DNA from 4 places in the Kosakonia oryzae genome. Region 2 is predicted to be linked to each of the others. Evidence: predicted binding sites of a transcription regulator. Region 2 holds the regulator's gene; each other region holds the start of a gene.
The links. The regulator PurR, encoded in region 2, represses purine synthesis genes. The targets are predictions, from matches to a motif close to CANGCAAACGTTTGCNTG.

Region 1 (5,737 bases), 1.6 Mb from region 2:
GCATTAACCCTTCGCGGCGTCGTTGTCCTGCGCGTCCAGCACCACTTCTTCCGGGCGCAGTACGCTAATCAGTTTGAAGATCAGGCTAAGGCAGACGCCAACAATGGTCGCCAGCGCCATGCCTTTCAGTTCCGCCGCGCCGATGTGCACTTTCGCGCCGCTGACGCCGATGATCAGGATGACGGACGTGAGGATCAGGTTTTGCGCTTTGCTGTAATCGACTTTCGATTCAATCAATACGCGAATACCGGATGCGCCAATCACGCCGTACAGCAGCAGCGATACGCCGCCCATGACCGGAACCGGGATGATCTGGATCGCCGCCGCCAGTTTGCCGACGCAGGAGAGCAGGATCGCGATGATAGCCGCGCCGCCGATAACCCAGGTGCTGTAAACACGGGTGATGGCCATTACACCGATGTTTTCACCGTAGGTGGTGTTCGGCGTGGAACCAAAGAAGCCGGAAATGATCGTCGAGAAACCGTTAGCAAACATCGAACGATGCAGGCCGGGATCGCGGATCAGATCTTTTTTGATGATATTCGCCGTCACCACCAGGTGACCCACATGCTCGGCAATCACCACCAGCGCCGCAGGCAGAATGGTGAAAATGGCAAACCACTCGAAACGCGGAGTATAGAACGTCGGTAGCGCAAACCAGTGCGCCTGCGCGATCGGCGTGGTATCGACAACGCCCATGACGAAGGAGAGCGCATAGCCCGCCAGCACGCCGATAAGAATCGGGATAATCGCCATAAAGCCACGGAACAGCACCGAACCAAATACCGTTACGCCCAGCGTGACAATCGAAATGATCACCGTTTTGCTATCCGCGCTCTGGCCTTCAGCCGGCAGCAGACCCGCCATATTCGCCGCCACGCCGGCCAGCTCCAGGCCGATAACCGCCACGATAGCGCCCATTGCCGCAGGCGGGAACATCACATCCAGCCAGCCGGTACCGGCTTTCTTAACAATAAAGGAGACGATGCAGAACAACACGCCGCACATAATGAAACCGCCCAGCGCCACTTCATAACCGAGCGGCAACAGCAGCAGTACCGGCGAGATAAACGCAAAGCTGGAACCGAGGTAAGCCGGAATTTTCCCCTTACAAATGAAGAGATAAAGCAGCGTCCCGATACCATTGAACAGCAGCACAGTGGCCGGGTTAATGTGGAACAGGATTGGCACCAGCACGGTCGCGCCAAACATGGCGAACAGGTGCTGCAAACTAAGCGGGATCGTCTGCAAAAGCGGCGGTCTTTCACTCACCCCGATAGCACGGCGCGTCATAATGTTTTTCCTCTGAGTGTTGTTGTTTATCTCCCCGTCCTTTGCGGCGGGCAGTTTATGAATCCAAAAAAAAGCCGACTATCAAAGTCGGCTTTCGATTTGTCATGCGTTACTTCGTACCAAAGATTTTGTCACCGGCATCGCCGAGGCCCGGAATAATGTAGCCGTGCTCGTTGAGGCCTTTGTCGATCGACGCGGTATACAGTTCGACGTCCGGGTGCGCTTTCTCCAGCGCCGCCAGACCTTCCGGCGCGGCAACCAGCACCAGCACCTTAATGCTGTGACAGCCCGCGTTTTTCAGCAGGTCGATAGTGGCGATCATTGAACCGCCGGTCGCCAGCATCGGATCAACCACCAGCGCCATACGCTCATCGATGTTGGATACCAGTTTCTGGAAGTACGGTACCGGCTCCAGCGTTTCTTCATTACGGTAGATACCGACCACGCTGATGCGCGCGCTCGGCACATGCTCCAGCACGCCTTCCATCATGCCCAGACCGGCGCGCAGAATCGGCACCACGGTAATTTTTTTACCTTTGATCTGCTCAACCTCCACCGGGCCGTTCCAGCCTTCGATGGTCACTTTTTCGGTTTCGAGGTCAGCCGTCGCTTCATACGTCAGCAGGCTGCCCACTTCTGAGGCGAGTTCACGAAAGCGTTTGGTACTGATATCGTTTTCACGCATCAACCCAAGCTTGTGTTTGACGAGTGGGTGTTTAACTTCCACGACCTTCATACTCTTCTCCTTTCCCCTGACAGGTGGCAGCCACAAAAAAAATCGCCGGATTATACCGCTTTTTTTCCGTTGTGCTACAGGTAGCCGCTTGATCGCGATCAATCAGGCTGGAAAATAGTATATCGGAACTTATAAGGTACGCCCGGCAATAATAGGCTCGCAAACGTTTGCCTGGGCTGCTAGAATTGCGCCGAATTTTATTTCTACCGCAAGAAAACGCGTGGGGACTGAAGCAGTGACCGATAAAACCTCTCTCAGCTATAAAGATGCCGGTGTTGATATTGATGCAGGCAATGCTCTGGTTGACCGAATCAAAGGCGTGGTGAAGAAGACCCGCCGTCCGGAAGTGATGGGCGGTCTGGGCGGCTTCGGCGCGCTGTGCGCTCTGCCGCAAAAATATCGTGAACCGGTACTGGTTTCCGGCACTGATGGCGTTGGCACCAAGCTGCGTCTGGCAATGGATCTGAAACGTCATGACACCATCGGTATCGACCTGGTCGCCATGTGTGTGAACGACCTGGTGGTACAGGGTGCTGAGCCGCTGTTCTTCCTCGACTATTACGCCACCGGCAAGCTGGACGTGGATACCGCCGCCAGCGTGATCAACGGCATCGCCGAAGGTTGTCTGCAATCCGGCTGTGCGCTGGTTGGCGGCGAAACCGCAGAGATGCCGGGCATGTACCACGGTGAAGATTACGACGTGGCCGGTTTCTGCGTGGGCGTGGTAGAGAAAGCAGAAATTATTGACGGCTCCAAAGTGGCCGACGGCGATGTGCTGGTGGCGCTGGCTTCCAGTGGTCCGCACTCCAACGGTTACTCGCTGGTGCGTAAAGTGATCGAAGTGAGCGGCTGCGATCCGCTGACCACCCAACTGGAAGGCAAACCGCTGGCCGATCACCTGCTGGAACCGACGCGTATTTACGTGAAATCGGTGCTGGAACTGATTGAAAACGTTGATGTACACGCTATCGCTCACCTGACGGGCGGCGGTTTCTGGGAAAATATCCCGCGCGTACTGCCGGATAACACCCAGGCCGTTATCGACGAATCCTCCTGGCAGTGGCCGGCGGTCTTCAACTGGCTGCAAAGCGCCGGTAACGTAAGCCGTCATGAAATGTACCGCACCTTCAACTGTGGCGTCGGTATGGTTATCGCACTGCCTGCTACGGAAGCGGATAAAGCCATCGCCCTGCTCAATGCCAAAGGTGAAAACGCGTGGAAAATCGGTATTATCAAAGCATCCGATTCCAGTGAGCGTGTGGTCATTGAATGAAAAACATTGTGGTGCTGATTTCCGGTAACGGAAGCAATTTGCAGGCGATTATCGATGCCTGCAAACAGAAGAAAATCAACGGCACCCTGCGGGCAGTATTCAGTAACAAGGCCGACGCGTTCGGCCTTGAACGTGCGCGGGAAGCCGCAATTCCTGCGCATGCCCTTCTTGCCTCGCAGTTTGCCAGCCGCGATGCCTTCGATCGTGAACTGATGCATGAAATTGACGCCTACGCGCCGGATGTGGTGGTGCTGGCAGGTTACATGCGCATCCTTAGCCCGGCTTTTGTTGCCCATTACGCCGGACGTCTGCTGAATATTCACCCTTCCCTGTTGCCGAAATATCCAGGTCTGAACACGCACCGCCAGGTGCTGGAAAATGGCGATGAAGTACATGGCACCAGTGTGCATTTTGTGACGGAAGAGCTGGATGGCGGCCCGGTCATTTTGCAGGCCAAAGTCCCGGTATTTGACGGCGACACGGAAGAGGAGATCACTGACCGCGTACAAGCGCAGGAACACGCGATTTATCCGCTAGTGGTAAGCTGGTTCGTCGATGGTCGCCTGACCATGAAAGACAACAGCGCGTGGTTGGATGGTGTTTGTTTACCGCCCGAGGGTTATGCGGCTGACGAGTAAGCCTGTTTTTCTTGCCGGATGGCGCGATGCTTGTCCGGCCTACACTCTTTTCCCGGGTCGATTATTGGCCGGATAAGGCGAAGCCGCCATCCGGCGTCAAAAGCGCCGAATGTATTCTTATCCTCGCCATATCTTCATCACATCACGCAAGAAAATAGATAACTGTCATACTTTTTTGGCACAGTTGGACTTCTGTGAGCAAAGCTCGCCATAATAAGTTGTGTCATACGAAGGGACGCCAGCAACGTTCACCTGTAAGTCGCGGACACCGTAAGAACGAAAAGGCCTTGGCTGTGTCCCGAGTAAGAACCGGAGTGTAAACAGGAATGGGTCAGGAAAAGTTATATCTCGAAAAAGAACTAAGCTGGTTGTGCTTCAACGAACGTGTTCTCCAGGAAGCGGCAGACAAAAGTAACCCGCTAATCGAGCGCATGCGTTTTTTGGGAATCTATTCCAATAACCTCGATGAATTTTATAAAGTGCGTTTTGCCGAGCTGAAACGCCGGTTGATCATCAGCGAAGAGCAAGGCACCGCCACCAACTCACGTCATCTGCTGGGCAAAATTCAGTCCCGCGTGCTGAAGGCCGATCAGGAGTTCGACAGCCTCTACAACGACCTGCTGCTGGAGATGGCACGCAACCAAATCTTCCTGATCAACGAACGGCAACTGTCACAAAACCAGCAAAGCTGGCTGCGCAGCTACTTCAAGCAGTATCTGCGTCAGCACATTACGCCGACGTTGATAAACCGCGAAACCAACCTGGTGCGCTTCTTAAAAGATGATTACACCTACCTGGCGGTCGAGATCATTCGCGGCGACAATATCCGTTACGCCCTGCTGGAGATCCCGTCGGACAAAGTACCGCGTTTCGTGAATCTGCCGCCGGAAACACCACGTCGCCGCAAGCCGATGATCCTGCTGGACAACATTCTGCGCTACTGCCTCGATGACATCTTTAAAGGCTTCTTCGATTACGATTCGCTGAATGCCTACTCGATGAAGATGACCCGTGATGCCGAATACGATTTGGTGCATGAGATGGAATCGAGCCTGATGGAGCTGATGTCGTCGAGCCTGAAACAGCGTTTGACTGCCGAACCGGTGCGCTTTGTTTACCAGCGCGATATGCCCGATGCAATGGTAGAAATGCTGCGCGAGAAGCTGACCATTTCCCGTTATGATTCCATTATTCCCGGCGGGCGTTACCACAACTTTAAAGACTTTATTGGCTTCCCGAATGTCGGCAAAGCCAACCTCGTCAACAAACCGATGCCGCGCCTGCGTCACCTCTGGTTTGACAAATTCCGCAACGGTTTCGATGCCGTTCGCGAACGCGATGTGCTGCTCTATTACCCCTACCACACCTTCGAACACGTGCTGGAGCTGCTGCGCCAGGCGTCATTCGACCCGAGCGTGCTGGCGATTAAAATCAATATTTATCGCGTGGCGAAAGACTCACGCATTATTGATTCGATGATTCATGCGGCGCACAACGGCAAAAAAGTAACCGTGGTGGTGGAGCTGCAGGCGCGTTTCGATGAAGAAGCCAACATCCATTGGGCGAAACGGCTGACGGAAGCGGGCGTACAGGTGATCTTCTCGGCTCCGGGTTTAAAAATTCACGCCAAACTGTTCCTCATCTCTCGCATGGAAGGTGAAGAAGTGGTGCGCTACGCACATATTGGTACCGGGAACTTTAACGAGAAAACTGCGCGGCTGTATACCGACTACTCGCTGATTACGGCCGATGCACGCATTACCAATGAAGTGCGCCGGGTGTTTAACTTTATTGAGA
Region 2 (5,737 bases):
TACCGAGGTTAAAGGCACCGATGTTCACTGAAGAAGAGAGCCCCGGCGCTTCATGTGCGACGCGCATTACACGCATTTGCAGCGGCGGAACCACGGCAAAGGTCGCAGCGCCCCAGACCACCATACTGATAGCCGCGCCCACTTCGCTGCGGGCCAGGAACGGAATGGCCAGCATGATGGCAATCAGCAGGATAAGAAAGCCTTTCAGCGTACCGGTTACCGAACGATCCGCCAGTTTGCCGCCAAGGTAGTTACCAATCGAGAAACCGACGCCAATCAGAACCAACATCCCGGTAACAAATACCGGCGTAGCATCAGTAATGGTGCGCAGCACCGGCGAAATATAGGTATAGAGCGTAAACATCGCGCCTGCACCGAGCACCGTCGTCAGCAGTGCCGACAGCACCTGTGGACGAACCAGCACGGACAACTCTTTGCGTACATCCGGACGTTCGCCCGTTCCGCCGCCAGGCAGCGAGAAGTAGAGGCTCAGCATAGCAACCAGGCCCAGCACGGCGGTCGCCATAAACGACATGCGCCAGCCGATGGTTTCACCCAGCCAGGTTGCAGCAGGCACACCGCCAATATTGGCGATAGTCAGCCCCATAAACATGGTCGCGACGGCGCTGGCTTGTTTCTCTTTTGCTACCACGCTTGCGGCAACAACCGAACCCAGACCAAAGAAAGCACCGTGGTTGAGGCTGGTGACGATGCGCGCCAACATTAAAGTGGTGTAGTCCGGCGCGATTGCCGACAGCACATTACCCAGCGTAAAGATCGCCATCAGAAAAATCAGCGCATTACGTCTGCCTCGGTGCGACAGCAGCAGCGTCATCAGTGGCGCTCCCACCATCACGCCAATCGCATAAGCGCTAATCAGCATTCCCGCCGCCGGAATGGAAACATCGACGCCACGGGCAATAACGGGCAGCAACCCCATCGGGGAGAACTCCGTTGTACCTATCCCAAAGGCGCCAATCGCCAGGGCAAGCAGAGGGAAATTAATTTTCATCGTTTGACTCCGAAAAAGCCGTGTCGGTTGGGGACACTGTCGCAGAAGTCAAAAGTATGACAGCAATCACAAAAAACAGAAGTTAGCAGAATGACAAAAGATTATTGCAGAAGTGATAACAATGGCGGGGAAAGCCGAGGGAGAAGGCTCTCCCTCGTGCCAGATCAATGCAGCGCGGCGGTCAGCCCACCGAAAACAATCAGGCTCAGAACAATGACGGTAGTGACCAAAGAATACTTCAGATCGGTGCTCATCAATTTTTCTCCATTTTCATTTCCCCACAAATAGTGGGTTTGCGCATTTTTGCACAAATAATCATAAAAATCTTGCAGGAATTCGGGGGAGATATGTTTTAGCGCTTCCCCTTTTGCTCAAGATAAGACAAAATTCGACGCTAAATTTATTAGCGTACCGGCCATTGACTCCCCTCCTGACGTTTAGTGTCTTTTTCCCGGCGTACCGCACTCACTTTGCTGGGGTTCAGGGTGATGGAAGGCAAACGTTTACCTTAAGTATTATCAGGAGCTTATGATATGGTCTGGAGTGATTTCTGATGGCAACGATTAAAGACGTCGCGAAACGAGCAAACGTTTCCACTACAACCGTATCTCATGTAATTAACAAAACGCGCTTCGTCGCTGAAGAGACTCGCAACGCCGTATGGGCAGCGATCAAAGAGTTACATTACTCCCCCAGCGCCGTGGCGCGTAGCCTGAAGGTCAATCACACTAAATCGATCGGTTTGCTGGCCACCAGCAGCGAAGCCGCCTATTTTGCCGAGATCATCGAAGCCGTAGAGAAAAAATGCTTCCAGAAAGGCTACACCTTGATCCTCGGCAACGCCTGGAACAGCCTTGAGAAACAGCGCGCCTACCTGTCGATGATGGCGCAAAAACGCGTCGATGGCCTGCTGGTGATGTGCTCCGAATACCCGGAGCCGCTGCTGAGCATGCTGGAAGAGTACCGTAATATTCCGATGGTCGTGATGGACTGGGGCGAGGCGAAAGCCGATTTTACCGACTCGGTCATTGATAACGCTTTTGAAGGCGGCTATATGGCCGGCCGCTATCTGATTGAGCGCGGGCATCGCGATATCGGCGTCATCCCTGGCCCGCTGGAGCGCAACACCGGCGCAGGCCGCCTCGCCGGTTTTATGAAGGCGATGGAAGAAGCGATCATCACCGTACCGGAAAACTGGATCGTACAGGGCGACTTTGAACCGGAATCAGGTTACCGGGCGATGCAGCAGATCCTCAACCAGTCACACCGCCCCACTGCCGTGTTCTGCGGCGGCGATATTATGGCGATGGGCGCGCTCTGCGCGGCGGATGAGATGGGGCTGCGCGTTCCCCAGGATATTTCGCTGATCGGCTATGACAATGTGCGCAATTCCCGCTACTTTACGCCCGCGCTGACCACCATCCATCAGCCGAAAGATTCGCTGGGTGAAACGGCCTTTACCATGTTGCTCGATCGTATTGTCAACAAACGCGAAGAGTCGCAGTCCATCGAAGTTCATCCGCGTCTGATCGAACGTCGTTCAGTGGCAGATGGCCCATTCCGCGACTACCGCCGTTAATCACCCCTGCGGGGGCCGCTACTGTGGCTCCCGCAACCATTCGCTGTTCAGCGTCTCACTGTCCCCCAGATACTCCAGCAGCCAGCTCAACGCCGGTGATGCGTCATTTTGTTGCCATGTCAGGCAGCAGGCCGCATCCGGAAACGGATTCTCCAGTTCCAGCGCCACCCAGTCGCCGCTGTCCAGCCGGGGACGGGCGAAATGCGCGGGCACCATCCCCACACACAGCCCGGCAGAAAGACAGGCTTCTGAAGAGGACCAGTCCGGCACGATGACCCGCTTCTGGTTATCCAGCAGCCAGGTAATACGTTTAGGCAACGAGCGCGACGTATCTTCCTGGATCAACGAGGGCCAGTTGCGCAACGTTTCATCGCTTAGCGGGCCGGGCATTGATGCTAGCGGATGGCGGCTGGAGACCACGCATTTCCAGCTCAGCATGCCCATATCACGAAACGCATACCGTCCACCGACCGGGATCGCCTGAGTCGCGCCAATCGCCACCTCAACGCGGCCATCTGCCAGCGCATCCCAGACACCGTTAAACACCTCCTGGTAAACCTGTAATTCGACGTCGTTAAAATGTCGGTAGAAATCGACGATCAATTGCCGTGTTCGCGCCGGTTTCACAATGTTATCCACGGCAATCGCCAGTTGACCGCGCCAGCCGTTAGCGATCTGTTGGCACTGCTGGCGGGTGATCTGCATTTTTTTGATAACAGATCGCCCCTCTTTTAAAAACCAGCTTCCGGCAGGTGTTAACTCCACATCGCGATGACGGCGTTCAAATAACGGAACCGCCAGCCACTCTTCCAGTTGGCGCACGGTATAGCTCACTGCTGAAGGCACACGGTGCAACTCCTGAGCGGCACCGCTGAAACTTCCGTTGCGTGCAACAGCATCAACCACTTCCAGTGAATATTCTGACCACATAATCTGCCTGCAAAAATTTTGAAATCACTGCGCAAATATTAGCGTTTCACAAGCGGAAAAGCACTCCTTACACTCGACAGCCCTGAAGAAGCAACAAGGTGAGAACTCAAATGCAACCTGGCAAAGGATTTTTAGTCTGGCTCGCGGGATTAAGCGTGCTCGGCTTTTTAGCCACCGACATGTACCTGCCCGCGTTCAGCGCGATACAACAAGATTTGCAAACCTCTCCGGCCATCGTCAGCGCCACGCTCAGTTTGTTTCTGGCTGGCTTTGCTGTCGCACAACTGGTGTGGGGGCCATTGTCGGATCGCTATGGTCGCAGACCCATTCTGTTGAGCGGGCTGGCCATTTTCGCGCTTGGCTGCCTGGGAACATTGTGGGTACGGGACGCCAGCCTGTTACTGGCGCTGCGTTTCGTACAGGCGATCGGCGTTTGTGCCGCTACCGTCAGTTGGCAGGCGCTGGTCACTGACCACTATCCGGCACACCGCGTTAATCGTATCTTCGCAACCATTATGCCGCTGGTGGGCCTGACGCCTGCACTTGCCCCTCTGCTGGGAGCCTGGATGCTGGAGCACTTCTCCTGGCAGGCGATTTTTGCCACGCTGCTGGCAATAACCCTTGTGCTGATGGTGCCCGCCTGGCGGTTGAAAACGCCCGCGCAGACTGCTGCGCTGCATGAACAACCGCTGACCTTTTTCGATCTGCTGCGCAATAAAGCGTATTGCGGCAATGTCATTATCTACGCCGCCTGCTCGGCCAGTTTTTTTGCCTGGCTGACCGGTTCGCCGTTTATTTTGCACGAGATGGGTTATGGTCCGTCAGTCATTGGTCTGAGCTACGTACCGCAGACCGTTGCCTTCCTGATTGGCGGCTATGGTTGCCGCGCCGCATTGCAAAAATGGCAGGGTTCGCGCCTGCTTCCGTGGCTGCTGAGCGCCTTTGGGCTAAGCGTGATTGCCACCTGGATCGTGGGTTTGCTGCCGCAGGCATCACTGACCGCACTGCTGATCCCGTTCTGTTTTATGGCAATGGCCAACGGCGCCATCTATCCTGTTGTGGTGGCACAGGCGTTACGCCCGTTTCCCCAGGCAACTGGCCGCGCAGCCGCGCTGCAAAATACGTTGCAACTTGGGTTGTGTTTCCTGGCAAGCCTGGTGGTTTCAGGGCTAATTGCCACGCCACTGTTTACCACCACCAGCGTGATGGTGGTGATGGTGCTGCTGGCGGCGTTTGGCTATCGCCAGCAACATCAGCGTAATACCGAAACGGTAAAAGATGAGGCTGTCTCCTCCTCTTCGCACGGGTGATTTGTTAACGACTATCAACAAGGAAGTGATTAGCTTGCTAACAGCTTTAAGTTGAATCACCAGATATTGAGGCCTATACTGATTTTCGGTTTTTAATAAATACGATAAATATTATGTAGTAACGGGCACCGGATTGTGCCCGTCATTCCAGGGACGGCCTTTCGGCAAGGGTCATCTCCCTTCCTCTGTTCTACGTCGGATATCAGCCTCACGGTGAAAACCGTGAGATTTCTCACAAGCCCGAAAAAGCGACTACGCTGTTTGAAGGTTCAGATCACTGCGAGTGATGGAGAAGTTATGAGTTCATCGTGTATAGAAGAAGTTGGCGTACGGGATGATAATTGGTTCCGTATAGCAAACGAGTTACTGAGCCGCGCAGGTATCCGCGTCAACGGTCCCGCCGCTTCAGATATCCAGGTGAAAAACCCGGATTTTTTTAAACGTGTTTTACAGGAAGGTTCGCTCGGGCTAGGCGAAAGTTATATGGACGGTTGGTGGGAATGCGATCGTCTGGATATCTTCTTCACCAAAGTACTGCGCGCCGGACTGGAAAAACAGCTTCCGCACAATTTCAAAGACACACTCCGCATTGCCGGAGCAAGATTATTTAATCTGCAAAGTAAAAAACGGGCCTGGATTGTCGGTAAAGAGCATTACGACCTTGGTAATGATCTATTTACCCGCATGCTGGATCCGCAGATGCAATACTCTTGCGCCTACTGGAAAGACGCAGAAAATCTCGACGACGCACAACGGGCGAAATTGAAGCTTATCGGTGAAAAACTGAAGCTGAAACCCGGTATGCGCGTGCTGGATATCGGCTGCGGCTGGGGCGGGCTGGCACAATTTATGGCGCAGAATTACGGCGTCAGCGTGGTCGGCGTAACGATCTCGGCGGAACAGCAA
Region 3 (5,737 bases), 830 kb from region 2:
GCGAAGTGATTGCCATGTCGGCAGCGGTAGGGCTTTCTCACAATATGTTTGACGGCGCGCTGTACCTCGGTGTGTGCGACAAAATTGTCCCGGGGCTGGCCATGGCAGCGCTGTCATTTGGTCATTTACCGGCGGTGTTTATTCCGTCTGGCCCGATGGCGAGCGGTCTGGCAAATAAAGAGAAAGTACGCATTCGCCAGCTTTATGCGGAAGGTAAAGTCGATCGTATGGCGCTGCTCGAATCAGAAGCCGCGTCATATCATGCACCAGGGACTTGTACGTTTTACGGCACGGCTAACACTAACCAGATGGTGATTGAGTTTATGGGCATGCAACTGCCTGGCTCATCGTTTGTCCATCCGGATGCGCCTCTGCGCCGTGTACTGACTGAAGCGGCAGCCCGTCAGGTGACCCGTCTGACCGGCAATGGCAACGAGTGGATGCCGCTCGGTAAAATGATTGATGAAAAAGTCGTGGTGAACGGTATCGTTTCACTGCTGGCGACGGGTGGCTCCACCAACCACACCATGCATCTGGTGGCGATGGCGCGCGCAGCAGGGATCATTATCAACTGGGATGATTTCTCCGATCTTTCTGATGTGGTTCCGCTGCTGGCGCGTCTCTACCCGAATGGCCCGGCAGATATTAACCACTTCCAGGCGGCTGGCGGTGTGCCGGTGCTGATGCGTGAACTGCTGAAAGGCGGTCTGTTGCATGAAGATGTTCACACCGTGGCGGGCTTTGGCCTGACGCGCTACACCCAGGAGCCGTGGCTCAATAATGGCGAGCTGGACTGGCGTGATGGCGCGGCTGCATCGCTGGATGCTGACGTCATTGCGACCATCGAACAGCCGTTCTCAAAACATGGCGGCACCAAAGTGCTGAGCGGCAACCTGGGGCGCGCGGTGATGAAAACCTCAGCAGTACCGGTTGAAAATCAGGTTATTGAAGCGCCAGCGGTAATTTTTGAAAGCCAGCATGATGTCTTACCGGCCTTCGAAGCAGGCCTGCTGGACCGTGATTGCGTGGTGGTTGTCCGTCATCAAGGGCCAAAAGCGAACGGCATGCCAGAATTACATAAACTCATGCCGCCACTTGGTGTATTATTGGACCGCCGTTTCAAAATTGCACTGGTTACCGATGGACGGCTGTCAGGCGCATCAGGTAAAGTGCCGTCGGCGATCCACGTTACACCAGAAGCATACGATGGCGGATTGCTGGCGAAAGTACGTGATGGCGATATTATCCGGGTTAACGGGCAGACAGGCGAGTTAACGCTGTTGGTTGATGACGAAGAACTTGCCGCACGTCAGCCGCATATTCCTGACCTGAGCGCGATGCGCGTGGGCACAGGCCGCGAATTGTTCGGCGCGCTGCGGGAGAAACTCTCAGGTGCGGAGCAGGGCGCAACCTGTATCACTTTTTAAGACGATAAGATTTAGTTCTGGCGAGAGAAAAACTCTGATGAAAAACTGGAAAACGAGTGCAGAAGCAATTCTGAAAACAGGTCCGGTAGTGCCGGTGATTGTAGTGAACAAACTGGAACACGCTGTGCCGATGGCAAAAGCGCTGGTTGCTGGCGGTGTTCGCGTACTGGAAGTCACCCTGCGTACCGCTTGTGCGATGGATGCTATCCGCGCTATCGCAAAAGAAGTGCCCGACGCAATTATCGGTGCCGGTACGGTACTGAACCCGCAGCAGCTGGCGGAAGTGACCGCTGCTGGCGCGCAGTTCGCTATCAGCCCGGGCCTGACCGAGCCGCTGCTGAAAGCCGCAACCGAAGGTACTATCCCGCTGATCCCGGGCATCAGCACCGTTTCTGAGTTGATGCTGGGCATGGACTACGGTCTGAAAGAGTTCAAATTCTTCCCGGCGGAAGCAAATGGCGGTACTAAAGCGTTGCAGGCGATTGCAGGTCCGTTCTCTCAGGTCCGTTTCTGCCCGACTGGCGGGATCTCCCCGGCTAACTACCGTGATTACCTGGCGCTGAAAAGCGTGCTGTGCATCGGCGGTTCCTGGCTGGTTCCGGCCGATGCGCTGGAAGCGGGTGATTACGATCGCATCACCAAACTGGCGCGTGAAGCGGTTGAAGGCGCGAAACAGTAATCTCGCGGGCGGGTGTTTACCCGCCTTGTGCAGAAAAGCCCGGTAGGCGATGAGCGCCCCCGGGCTTTTTTTTAGCCCTTAACCTGAACTGCGGCCGCGGCGGCAACCGCGCGCTCTACGGCCTTTTCGACACTTTCAGCCACGGCCAGCGCTACGCCCATGCGGCGCGAACCGTCGATTTCAGGTTTACCAAAAAGACGCAGTTGTACACCGGCGGCGAGCGCATTTTGCACGTTATCGAAGGTCACATTCTGGCTGCGCAGACGCGGCAGGATCACGGCCGAAGCTGCCGGGCCGTACTGGCGAATGTCGCCAATCGGTAAACCGAGGAAAGCACGGACATGCAGTGCGAACTCCGAGAGATCCTGGGAAATCAGCGTCACCATCCCGGTATCATGCGGGCGAGGAGAAACCTCGCTGAAGATCACTTCATCGCCGCAAACGAACAGCTCAACGCCGAACAGCCCATAGCCGCCCAGCGCCAGCACGACTTTGCTGGCAATTGCCTGCGCGCGTTCCAGCGCCAGCGGCGACATCTGCTGAGGCTGCCAGGATTCGCGATAATCACCGTCTTCCTGGCGGTGGCCGACCGGTGCGCAAAAATGGACGCCATCAACGGCGCTGATGGTCAGAAGCGTGATTTCAAAATCAAAGTTAACCACGCCTTCGACAATCACCCGTCCGGCACCCGCACGGCCACCCTGTTGGGCGTATTCCCAGGCTTTTGTCAGTTGCTCTGCGCTTTTAATAAAGCTCTGACCTTTACCGGAGGAGCTCATCACCGGTTTTACGATACAGGGCAAACCTATTTCGGCGACGGCATCGCGAAAAGCCGCTTCACTGTCGGCAAAGCGGTAGCTGGATGTTGGTAACTGCAACTCTTCCGCCGCCAGGCGACGAATGCCTTCACGGTTCATGGTCAATTTTGTGGCACGGGCGCAGGGCACCACATGCTGGCCCTGCGCTTCCAGTTCCAGCAGTGTATCGGTGGCGATCGCTTCGATTTCTGGCACGATAAAATGCGGTTTTTCTTGTGCGACCAGCGCCTTTAGCGCCTCACCATCAAGCATATTGATCACATGCGAACGGTGCGCCACATGCATTGCTGGCGCATCGGCATAGCGATCTACCGCGATAACTTCAATGCCCAGTCGTTGACATTCAATGGCCACTTCCTTACCCAGTTCGCCAGAGCCGAGTAACATCACGCGAGTTGCTGCCGGGCGCAGCGCAGTACCTAAAAGAGTCATAGCATCTTACCGTTGGGGAAAAAACTGGGCGCAGTATAAACGAAAACGTTTGCGTCTGTCTTTTATCCCTTGCGATGCTTTTTTCATCGCGCTAATATACTGTATAAATACACAGTTGAATGAGGCTGCATCATGGCGGTAGAAGTTAAATACGTAGTCATTCGTGAAGGTGAGGAAAAAATGTCTTTTGCCAGCAAAAAGGAAGCTGATGCTTACGATAAAATGCTCGATCTGGCGGAAGTGCTGGGCGACTGGTTAGGTACCGGCCCGGTAGCGCTGGAAGATGAGATGCGCGATCAAATGGCGCTGTGGCTTGCTGAACAGAAAGACGCGCTGAGCGGTATTCTGAAATCCGGCAAATTGCCAGGTGCTGAAGCGGAAGAGCCTGCCGCAGCGTCTGCTTCTGCTGATGCTGAACCGACAGACGCAGTGGATATTAAAAGCGCGCAGAAGCGTGCGAAAGTGGCCTGATCTTGCACTGCCAGCAATTTGTACCATGCTTTTGACTGGACAAGTAAGTACCTGGAGATAAGCATGAAAATAGCAGGAGTTTTTACAGGTCTGCTTTTGCTGGCAGGCAGTACCATGGCGCACGCTGCAACGGATAAAGCGGTAAAGTTTCCTTCTTGTGAAGGTCTTGATGCCGATGGGATCGCGGCCAGCGTTAAGCGTGACTATCTGCAAAATCGCATTGTGCGCTGGGCAGACGATCAGAAAAAACTGGGGCAGGCCGATCCGGTCGCCTGGGTGAATCCGAAAGAGATCGTTGGTAAGGGTGATAAATGGACAGTACCGCTCACGGTTCGCGGTAAAAATATGGATATTCACTACCGTGTGGCCGTTGATTGCAAAGCGGGCGCGGCAGAGTACCAGCCGCAACCGTAACGCGATACTTTTCTCATCTTTTGCCGCTATAGACACTTCCTGACATCCCCCTCGCATACTCTGGGCAACCACACATAGATAAGCGAGGGCATTATGAGCTGGTTGAATCAAATACAGTCGTTGCTGGGTTCGAAAGATAATACGGATCCCTCAACTTCGGGCGGTCAGGGGTTACATAACCTGCTGGCGCCGGGCGCATTAGGTGGCCTTGCCGGGCTGCTCGTTGCCAGTAAATCCTCACGCAAATTGCTTGCTAAATACGGTACCAGCGCACTGTTGGTTGGCGGCGGCGCGGTCGCCGGTACGGTGCTGTGGAATAAATACAAAGACCGTATCCGCAACGCGCATCAGGGAGAGCCACAGTACGGGCAGCAGCAATCTCCGCTGGATGTGCGCACGGAGCGCCTGATCCTGGCTCTGGTTTTTGCCGCGAAGAGCGATGGTCATATCGACGACAAAGAACGAGCCGCTATCGAGCAGCAGCTTCGTGAAGCCGGGGTGGAAGAACAGGGGCGGCGGTTGGTTGCGCAGGCAATCGAACAACCGCTGGATCCCGCGCGTCTGGCGCAGGGTGTACAGAATGAAGAAGAGGCGCTGGAACTCTGGTATCTCAGCTGTGCCGTTATCGATATCGATCACTTTATGGAACGCAGCTATCTGAATGCATTGGGAGATGCGTTACAGATCCCGCAGGCCGTTCGTGAGGAGATAGAAGCGGATATAAAGCAGCAAAAACTTACCGCTTGATTCTGATTACAGTGTGGTTTCGCTTGCATCACGCGCGGGTTTTGCCAACCTTATAAGTGTGTTAAACAAAAAAGAACAATACTATGTCGCCGAAAGCAAAACAGATCCCACACGCTATCACCACGCATGGCGATACGCGCGTTGATAACTATTACTGGCTGCGGGACGATACCCGCTCGCAGCCAGAGGTGCTTGACTATCTGCGTCAGGAAAATGACTACGGCCGCAAAATGATGGCGTCGCAGCAGGCGCTACAGGATGACGTGCTGCAGGAGATCATCTCACGCATACCGCAACGTGAGGTTTCCGCGCCCTATGTCAGAAATGGTTATCGCTATCGGCACATTTACGAACCGGGTAATGAATATGCAATCTACCAGCGTCAGTCGGTGCTGAGCGCAGAGTGGGATGAGTGGACGGTGCTGCTGGATGCCAACCAGCGCGCATCACACAGCGAATTCTATACGCTCGGCGGCCTGGAAGTCTCGCCAGACAACGCCATTATGGCGATAGCCGAAGACTTTTTATCGCGCCGCCAGTATGGTTTGCGTTTTCGTAACCTTGAAACCGGCAACTGGTACCCGGAAGTGCTGGATAACGTTTCACCGGATTTTGTCTGGGTTAATGACTCCGAAACGCTCTACTATGTGCGCAAGCATGCAACCACGCTGTTGCCGTATCAGGTGTGGCGCCACACTGTCGGAGAATCAGCGCAGCAGGATGAGCTGGTGTACGAAGAGCAGGATGAG
Region 4 (5,737 bases), 1.4 Mb from region 2:
TGTTTTAATGTGCACCATTTATGGGCTACCAGGTTCATGTATAAAGGTTATCAATGAGCTGGATTGAAAGAATTAAGAGCAATATCACCCCCACCCGCAAGGCAAGTATCCCTGAAGGGGTGTGGACAAAATGCGATAGTTGCGGCCAGGTGCTGTACCGCGCCGAGCTGGAGCGTAACCTTGAGGTCTGCCCGAAATGCGATCACCACATGCGGATGTCAGCGCGTAATCGCCTGCATAGCTTGCTGGATGAAGGTTCGCTGGTAGAACTGGGTAGCGAGCTTGAGCCGAAAGATGTGCTTAAGTTCCGCGATTCAAAAAAATACAAAGACCGTCTGGCGACAGCCCAGAAAGAAACCGGCGAGAAAGACGCGCTGGTGGTAATGAAAGGCACGCTGCACGGTATGCCGGTTGTGGCTGCGGCATTTGAGTTCTCCTTTATGGGCGGCTCTATGGGCTCCGTCGTTGGCGCACGCTTTGTGCGTGCCGTCGAGCAGGCGCTGGAAGACAACTGCCCGCTGATCTGCTTCTCCGCTTCCGGCGGCGCACGTATGCAGGAAGCGCTGATGTCGCTGATGCAGATGGCGAAAACTTCCGCTGCGCTGGCGAAAATGCAGGAGCGCGGTCTGCCATATATCTCCGTGCTGACCGACCCGACCATGGGCGGCGTTTCCGCAAGCTTTGCGATGCTGGGCGATCTGAACATCGCTGAACCGAAAGCGCTGATCGGTTTTGCCGGCCCGCGCGTTATCGAGCAGACCGTGCGTGAGAAACTGCCGCCGGGCTTCCAGCGCAGTGAGTTCCTGATCGAAAAAGGCGCGATTGATATGATTATCCGCCGTCCGGAACTGCGTCTGAAGCTGGCGCGTATCCTGGCGAAGCTGATGAATCTGCCTGCGCCGGATCCGGATGAATCGCATGTTGGCTCGGTGGCTCCGTCACCGGCCGGTCAGGAAGGCGAAGCCTGATAATACCGAAGGGCAGGGCCACCAGGCGCTGCCCTTTTGCTTTTCAAACCGTAAATTATCAACGGGCATCATGGAAACTAAACGCATTCCGCAAGCCACGTCGCCCCTGGCCGCGTGGCTTTCTTATCTGGAAAACCTGCACAGTAAAACCATCGATCTGGGGCTTGAGCGCGTAAGCCAGGTGGCGGCGCGCCTTGATGTGCTCCGCCCTGCACCGTTTGTCTTTACCGTCGCCGGAACCAATGGTAAAGGCACTACTTGCCGTACGCTGGAGTCGATTCTGCTGGCGGCGGGCTATCGGGTTGGCGTCTACAGTTCACCGCATCTGGTGCGCTATACCGAACGCGTGCGCATCCAGGGCGGAGAGCTGGTTGAAAGCGAACATACCCGCTCTTTTGCGGAGATTGAAGCCGTTCGCGGCGAGATCTCACTGAGCTATTTTGAATATGGCACTTTGTCGGCGCTGTGGTTGTTTAAGCAGGCGCAGCTCGATGTGGTGATCCTTGAAGTGGGGCTGGGCGGTCGCCTGGATGCCACCAATATGGTGGATGCGGATGTCGCTGTGGTCACCAGCATTGCGCTGGATCATACCGACTGGCTCGGCCCGGATCGTGAAAGCATTGGCCGCGAAAAAGCGGGCGTCTTCCGCAGTGGTAAACCGGCTGTGGTCGGCGAACCGGATATGCCGCAGTCTATTGCCGATGTAGCGCAGGAGAAGGGCGCGCTGCTGCTGCGCCGGGGCGTTGACTGGAATTATGACGTCAACGCGCAGGGCTGGCATTTTCGTGATGCCCAGGGCGAGCTGACCGATCTGCCGCTGCCACAGGTACCGCAGCCAAATGCGGCAACCGCACTGGCTGCGCTGCGTGCCAGTAAGCTTACGGTCAGCGAGCAGGCGATCCGCGACGGTATTGCAACAGCAATTTTGCCGGGACGTTTCCAGATTGTCAGCGAGTCGCCGCGCCTGATCCTCGATGTTGCCCACAATCCTCACGCTGCCAGCTACCTTGCCAGCCGCCTTGCTGCGTTGCCGAAAAACGGGCGTGTACTGGCGGTGATTGGCATGTTGCATGACAAAGACATCGCCGGGACGCTTGCCTGTCTGGAGCCGGTGGTCGATAGCTGGTATTGTGCCCCACTGGAAGGGCCGCGCGGCGCAACGGCAGAACAACTGCTGGAGCATCTCAATTCTGGCCGCGCGTGGCCGGATGTTGCGCAGGCCTGGCAGGCCGCGATGGCCGATGCTAATGCCTGTGATACTGTTCTGGTGTGTGGATCGTTCCACACGGTGGCACATGTCATGGAAGCGATGGAGGCGGGGAGAACCGGTGGCAAGTAAGTTTCAGAACCGTTTGATGGGGACCATTGTGCTGGTTGCGCTCGGGGTGATTATTCTTCCCGGGCTGCTCGACGGGCAGAAAAAACATTATCAGGATGAGTTTGCCGCGATTCCGCTGGTGCCGAAACCTGGCGATCGCGATGAGCCGGACATGATGCCGGCTGCGACGCAGGCACTTCCGGCGCAACCGCCGGAAGGCGCGGCGGAAGAGGTGCGCGCTGGCGATGCAGAAGCACCATCGCTGGATGCTTCAAGGCTGGCGGCGAACGCCACTCCGCAACCGGAAGTCACCAGCACGCCGGTTGAACAACCGAAACCTAAACCACAGCCAAAACCGCAGGCACAGCAACAAACCGCGCCGCCTGCAACGCGTGATAAAGCCAGCGAGCAACTGGCGGTGGCAAATGAAACATCAGCGCCGCCAGCGAAAACTCAGGACGACAAAACGGTGCCGACCGGTAAAGCGTATGTAGTGCAGCTTGGCGCGCTGAAGAATGCGGATAAAGTGAATGAAATCGTTGGTAAATTACGTGGCGCAGGTTATCGCGTTTACACGTCGCCGACGACGCCGGTTCAGGGTAAAATCACCCGTATTCTGGTGGGGCCGGATGCGTCACGGGATAAGCTAAAAGGTTCACTGGAGGAGTTGAAACAGCTCTCCGGGCTGAGCGGCGTGGTGATGGGTTACACGCCGAACTAAAGGCTGAAGAGAAAAAACGGCGCCACTTCTCATCCCTCTCTGTACGGCAAGGAGGGCAGGGATGAGGGGTAAATAAAGCCCTGACAACAGGCAACCGGAACCGTGGCGTTGAATATTTTTTCAGCGCCATTTTTATTTCCGCGCGGGAAGGAAATCCCTACGCAAACGTTTTCTTTTTCTGTTAGAATGCGCCCCGAACTGGACGACAGGGCGTAAAATCGTGGGACACATATGGTCTGGATTGATTACGCCATCATTGCGGTGATTGGTTTTTCTTGTCTGGTAAGCCTGATCCGCGGCTTTGTTCGTGAAGCGTTATCGCTGGTGACATGGGGCTGTGCTTTCTTTGTCGCCAGTCATTACTACACTTACCTGTCTGTCTGGTTCACGGGCTTTGAAGACGAACTGGTGCGCAATGGGATAGCCATCGCAGTACTGTTCATCGCGACGCTGATTGTCGGTGCTATCGTTAACTATGTGATCGGTGCGCTGGTCGAGAAGACTGGCTTGTCGGGTACAGACAGAGTACTGGGGATCTGTTTTGGCGCGCTACGCGGCGTACTGATCGTCGCCGCCATTCTGTTCTTTCTCGATACCTTTACCGGGCTGTCGAAAAGTGAAGACTGGCAGAAGTCGCAGCTTATCCCGCAATTCAGCTTCATCATCAGATGGTTCTTTGACTATCTGCAAAGTTCGTCGAGTTTCTTGCCCAGGGCATAGGCCCTGAGATGTGGCTTAACGAGGAAAAGACGTATGTGCGGTATTGTCGGTATCGCCGGTTTTATGCCGGTAAACCAGTCGATTTATGACGCGTTGTCGGTGCTTCAGCACCGTGGGCAGGATGCCGCAGGCATCATCACCATCGACGAAAACAACTGTTTCCGTCTGCGTAAGGCGAACGGTCTGGTGAATGATGTATTCGAGGCCCGCCATATGCAGCGCCTGCAAGGCAATATGGGGATTGGCCACGTACGTTATCCTACTGCGGGTAGTTCCAGCGCCTCTGAAGCGCAGCCGTTTTACGTTAACTCCCCCTACGGCATCACGCTGGCGCACAACGGCAATCTGACCAATGCGCATGAGCTGCGTAAAAAGCTGTTCGAAGAGAAGCGCCGCCACATTAACACCACTTCTGATTCTGAAATCCTGCTCAATGTGTTTGCCAGCGAGCTGGATAACTTCCGCCACTACCCGCTGGAAGCTGACAACATTTTTGCCGCCATTGCCGGTACTAACCGCCAGATCCGCGGTGCTTATGCCTGCGTGGCGATGATTATCGGTCACGGTATGGTGGCTTTCCGCGATCCGAATGGCATTCGCCCGCTGGTGCTGGGCAAACGTGAAATCGGCGATGGCCGCACTGAATATATGGTGGCGTCTGAAAGCGTGGCGCTGGATACGCTGGGCTTCGAGTTCCTGCGTGATGTCGCGCCGGGCGAAGCGGTGTATATCACCGAAAAAGGCCAGTTGTTCAGCCGTCAATGTGCGGATAACCCGGTCAGCAACCCGTGCCTGTTCGAATACGTTTATTTCGCGCGTCCGGACTCCTTCATCGACAAAATTTCCGTCTACAGCGCCCGCGTCAATATGGGCACTAAGCTTGGCGAGAAAATCGCGCGCGAGTGGGAAGATCTGGATATCGACGTGGTCATTCCTATCCCGGAAACCTCCTGCGATATCGCGCTGGAAATTGCGCGTATCCTTGGTAAACCGTACCGCCAGGGTTTTGTAAAAAACCGCTATGTCGGCCGTACCTTTATCATGCCGGGCCAGCAACTGCGCCGTAAATCTGTACGTCGTAAGCTGAACGCGAACCGCGCTGAGTTCCGCGATAAAAACGTGCTGCTGGTGGATGACTCCATCGTGCGCGGCACCACTTCCGAGCAGATTATCGAGATGGCTCGCGAAGCCGGGGCGAAAAAAGTGTACCTCGTTTCCGCGGCACCGGAAATTCGCTTCCCGAACGTTTACGGTATCGATATGCCGACGGCCAATGAGCTGATCGCTCACGGGCGCGAAGTGGATGAAATCCGCCAGATCATCGGTGCTGACGGCCTGATTTTCCAGGATCTCAACGATCTTATCGAGGCTGTACGCTCTGAAAACCCGGATATCCAGCAGTTTGAATGCTCGGTGTTCAACGGCGTGTATGTCACCAAAGATGTAGATCAGCAGTACCTTGATTATCTCGACTCCCTGCGTAATGACGATGCCAAAGCGGTACAGCGCCAGAACGAAGTGGAAAGCTTAGAGATGCATAACGAAGGTTAATCCTGCCGCGCCCCTCCATCGTGAGGGGCGCAATCTGTTGCAACGCCCTCTATAATCAGGCAAAGTTCGTCCGATAAAAAAGGGGCAACAATCATGAAACGACTCATTGTGGGGATCTCTGGTGCCAGCGGCGCAATCTACGGCATTCGCCTGTTGCAGGTGCTGCGCGACGTGGCAGAGGTTGAAACCCATCTGGTGATGAGTCAGGCGGCCCGCCAGACGCTGGCGCTGGAAACTGATTTTTCTCTGCGCGATGTACAGGCGCTGGCGAATGTGGTGCACGATGCGCGTGATATTGCTGCCAGCATTTCGTCCGGTTCGTTTAAAACCGCAGGCATGGTGATTCTTCCTTGCTCGATCAAAACCCTCTCCGGCATTGTGCACAGCTACACCGACAGCCTGCTGACGCGCGCGGCAGATGTGGTGCTGAAAGAACGCAGGCCGCTGGTGCTGTGCGTG

Region 1: the regulator PurR is predicted to act here: its motif matches at 2,186-2,203, upstream of purM (phosphoribosylformylglycinamidine cyclo-ligase).
Region 3: the regulator PurR is predicted to act here: its motif matches at 3,395-3,412, upstream of purT (formate-dependent phosphoribosylglycinamide formyltransferase).
Region 4: the regulator PurR is predicted to act here: its motif matches at 3,166-3,183, upstream of cvpA (colicin V production protein).

The regions. Positions count from the first base shown of each region.
Region 1 covers NZ_CP014007.2:1,440,969-1,446,705, reverse strand. The annotation lists gene uraA (uracil permease) at 4-1,293, opposite strand; gene upp (uracil phosphoribosyltransferase) at 1,403-2,029, opposite strand; gene purM (phosphoribosylformylglycinamidine cyclo-ligase) at 2,265-3,302, shown strand; gene purN (phosphoribosylglycinamide formyltransferase) at 3,299-3,940, shown strand; gene ppk1 (polyphosphate kinase 1) at 4,267-5,737, shown strand, end outside.
Region 2 covers NZ_CP014007.2:3,018,128-3,023,864, forward strand. The annotation lists gene AWR26_RS14340 (MFS transporter) at 1-1,012, opposite strand, end outside; gene cydH (cytochrome bd-I oxidase subunit CydH) at 1,177-1,266, opposite strand; gene purR (HTH-type transcriptional repressor PurR) at 1,566-2,591, shown strand; gene punR (DNA-binding transcriptional activator PunR) at 2,610-3,521, opposite strand; gene punC (purine nucleoside transporter PunC) at 3,632-4,831, shown strand; gene cfa (cyclopropane fatty acyl phospholipid synthase) at 5,129-5,737, shown strand, end outside.
Region 3 covers NZ_CP014007.2:2,187,023-2,192,759, forward strand. The annotation lists gene edd (phosphogluconate dehydratase) at 1-1,427, shown strand, start outside; gene kdgA (bifunctional 4-hydroxy-2-oxoglutarate aldolase/2-dehydro-3-deoxy-phosphogluconate aldolase) at 1,465-2,106, shown strand; gene purT (formate-dependent phosphoribosylglycinamide formyltransferase) at 2,178-3,356, opposite strand; gene AWR26_RS10505 (YebG family protein) at 3,489-3,827, shown strand; gene yebF (protein YebF) at 3,891-4,241, shown strand; gene AWR26_RS10515 (tellurite resistance TerB family protein) at 4,332-4,988, shown strand; gene ptrB (oligopeptidase B) at 5,072-5,737, shown strand, end outside.
Region 4 covers NZ_CP014007.2:1,656,891-1,662,627, forward strand. The annotation lists gene accD (acetyl-CoA carboxylase, carboxyltransferase subunit beta) at 54-968, shown strand; gene folC (bifunctional tetrahydrofolate synthase/dihydrofolate synthase) at 1,039-2,307, shown strand; gene dedD (cell division protein DedD) at 2,297-3,007, shown strand; gene cvpA (colicin V production protein) at 3,239-3,727, shown strand; gene purF (amidophosphoribosyltransferase) at 3,761-5,278, shown strand; gene AWR26_RS08025 (UbiX family flavin prenyltransferase) at 5,372-5,737, shown strand, end outside.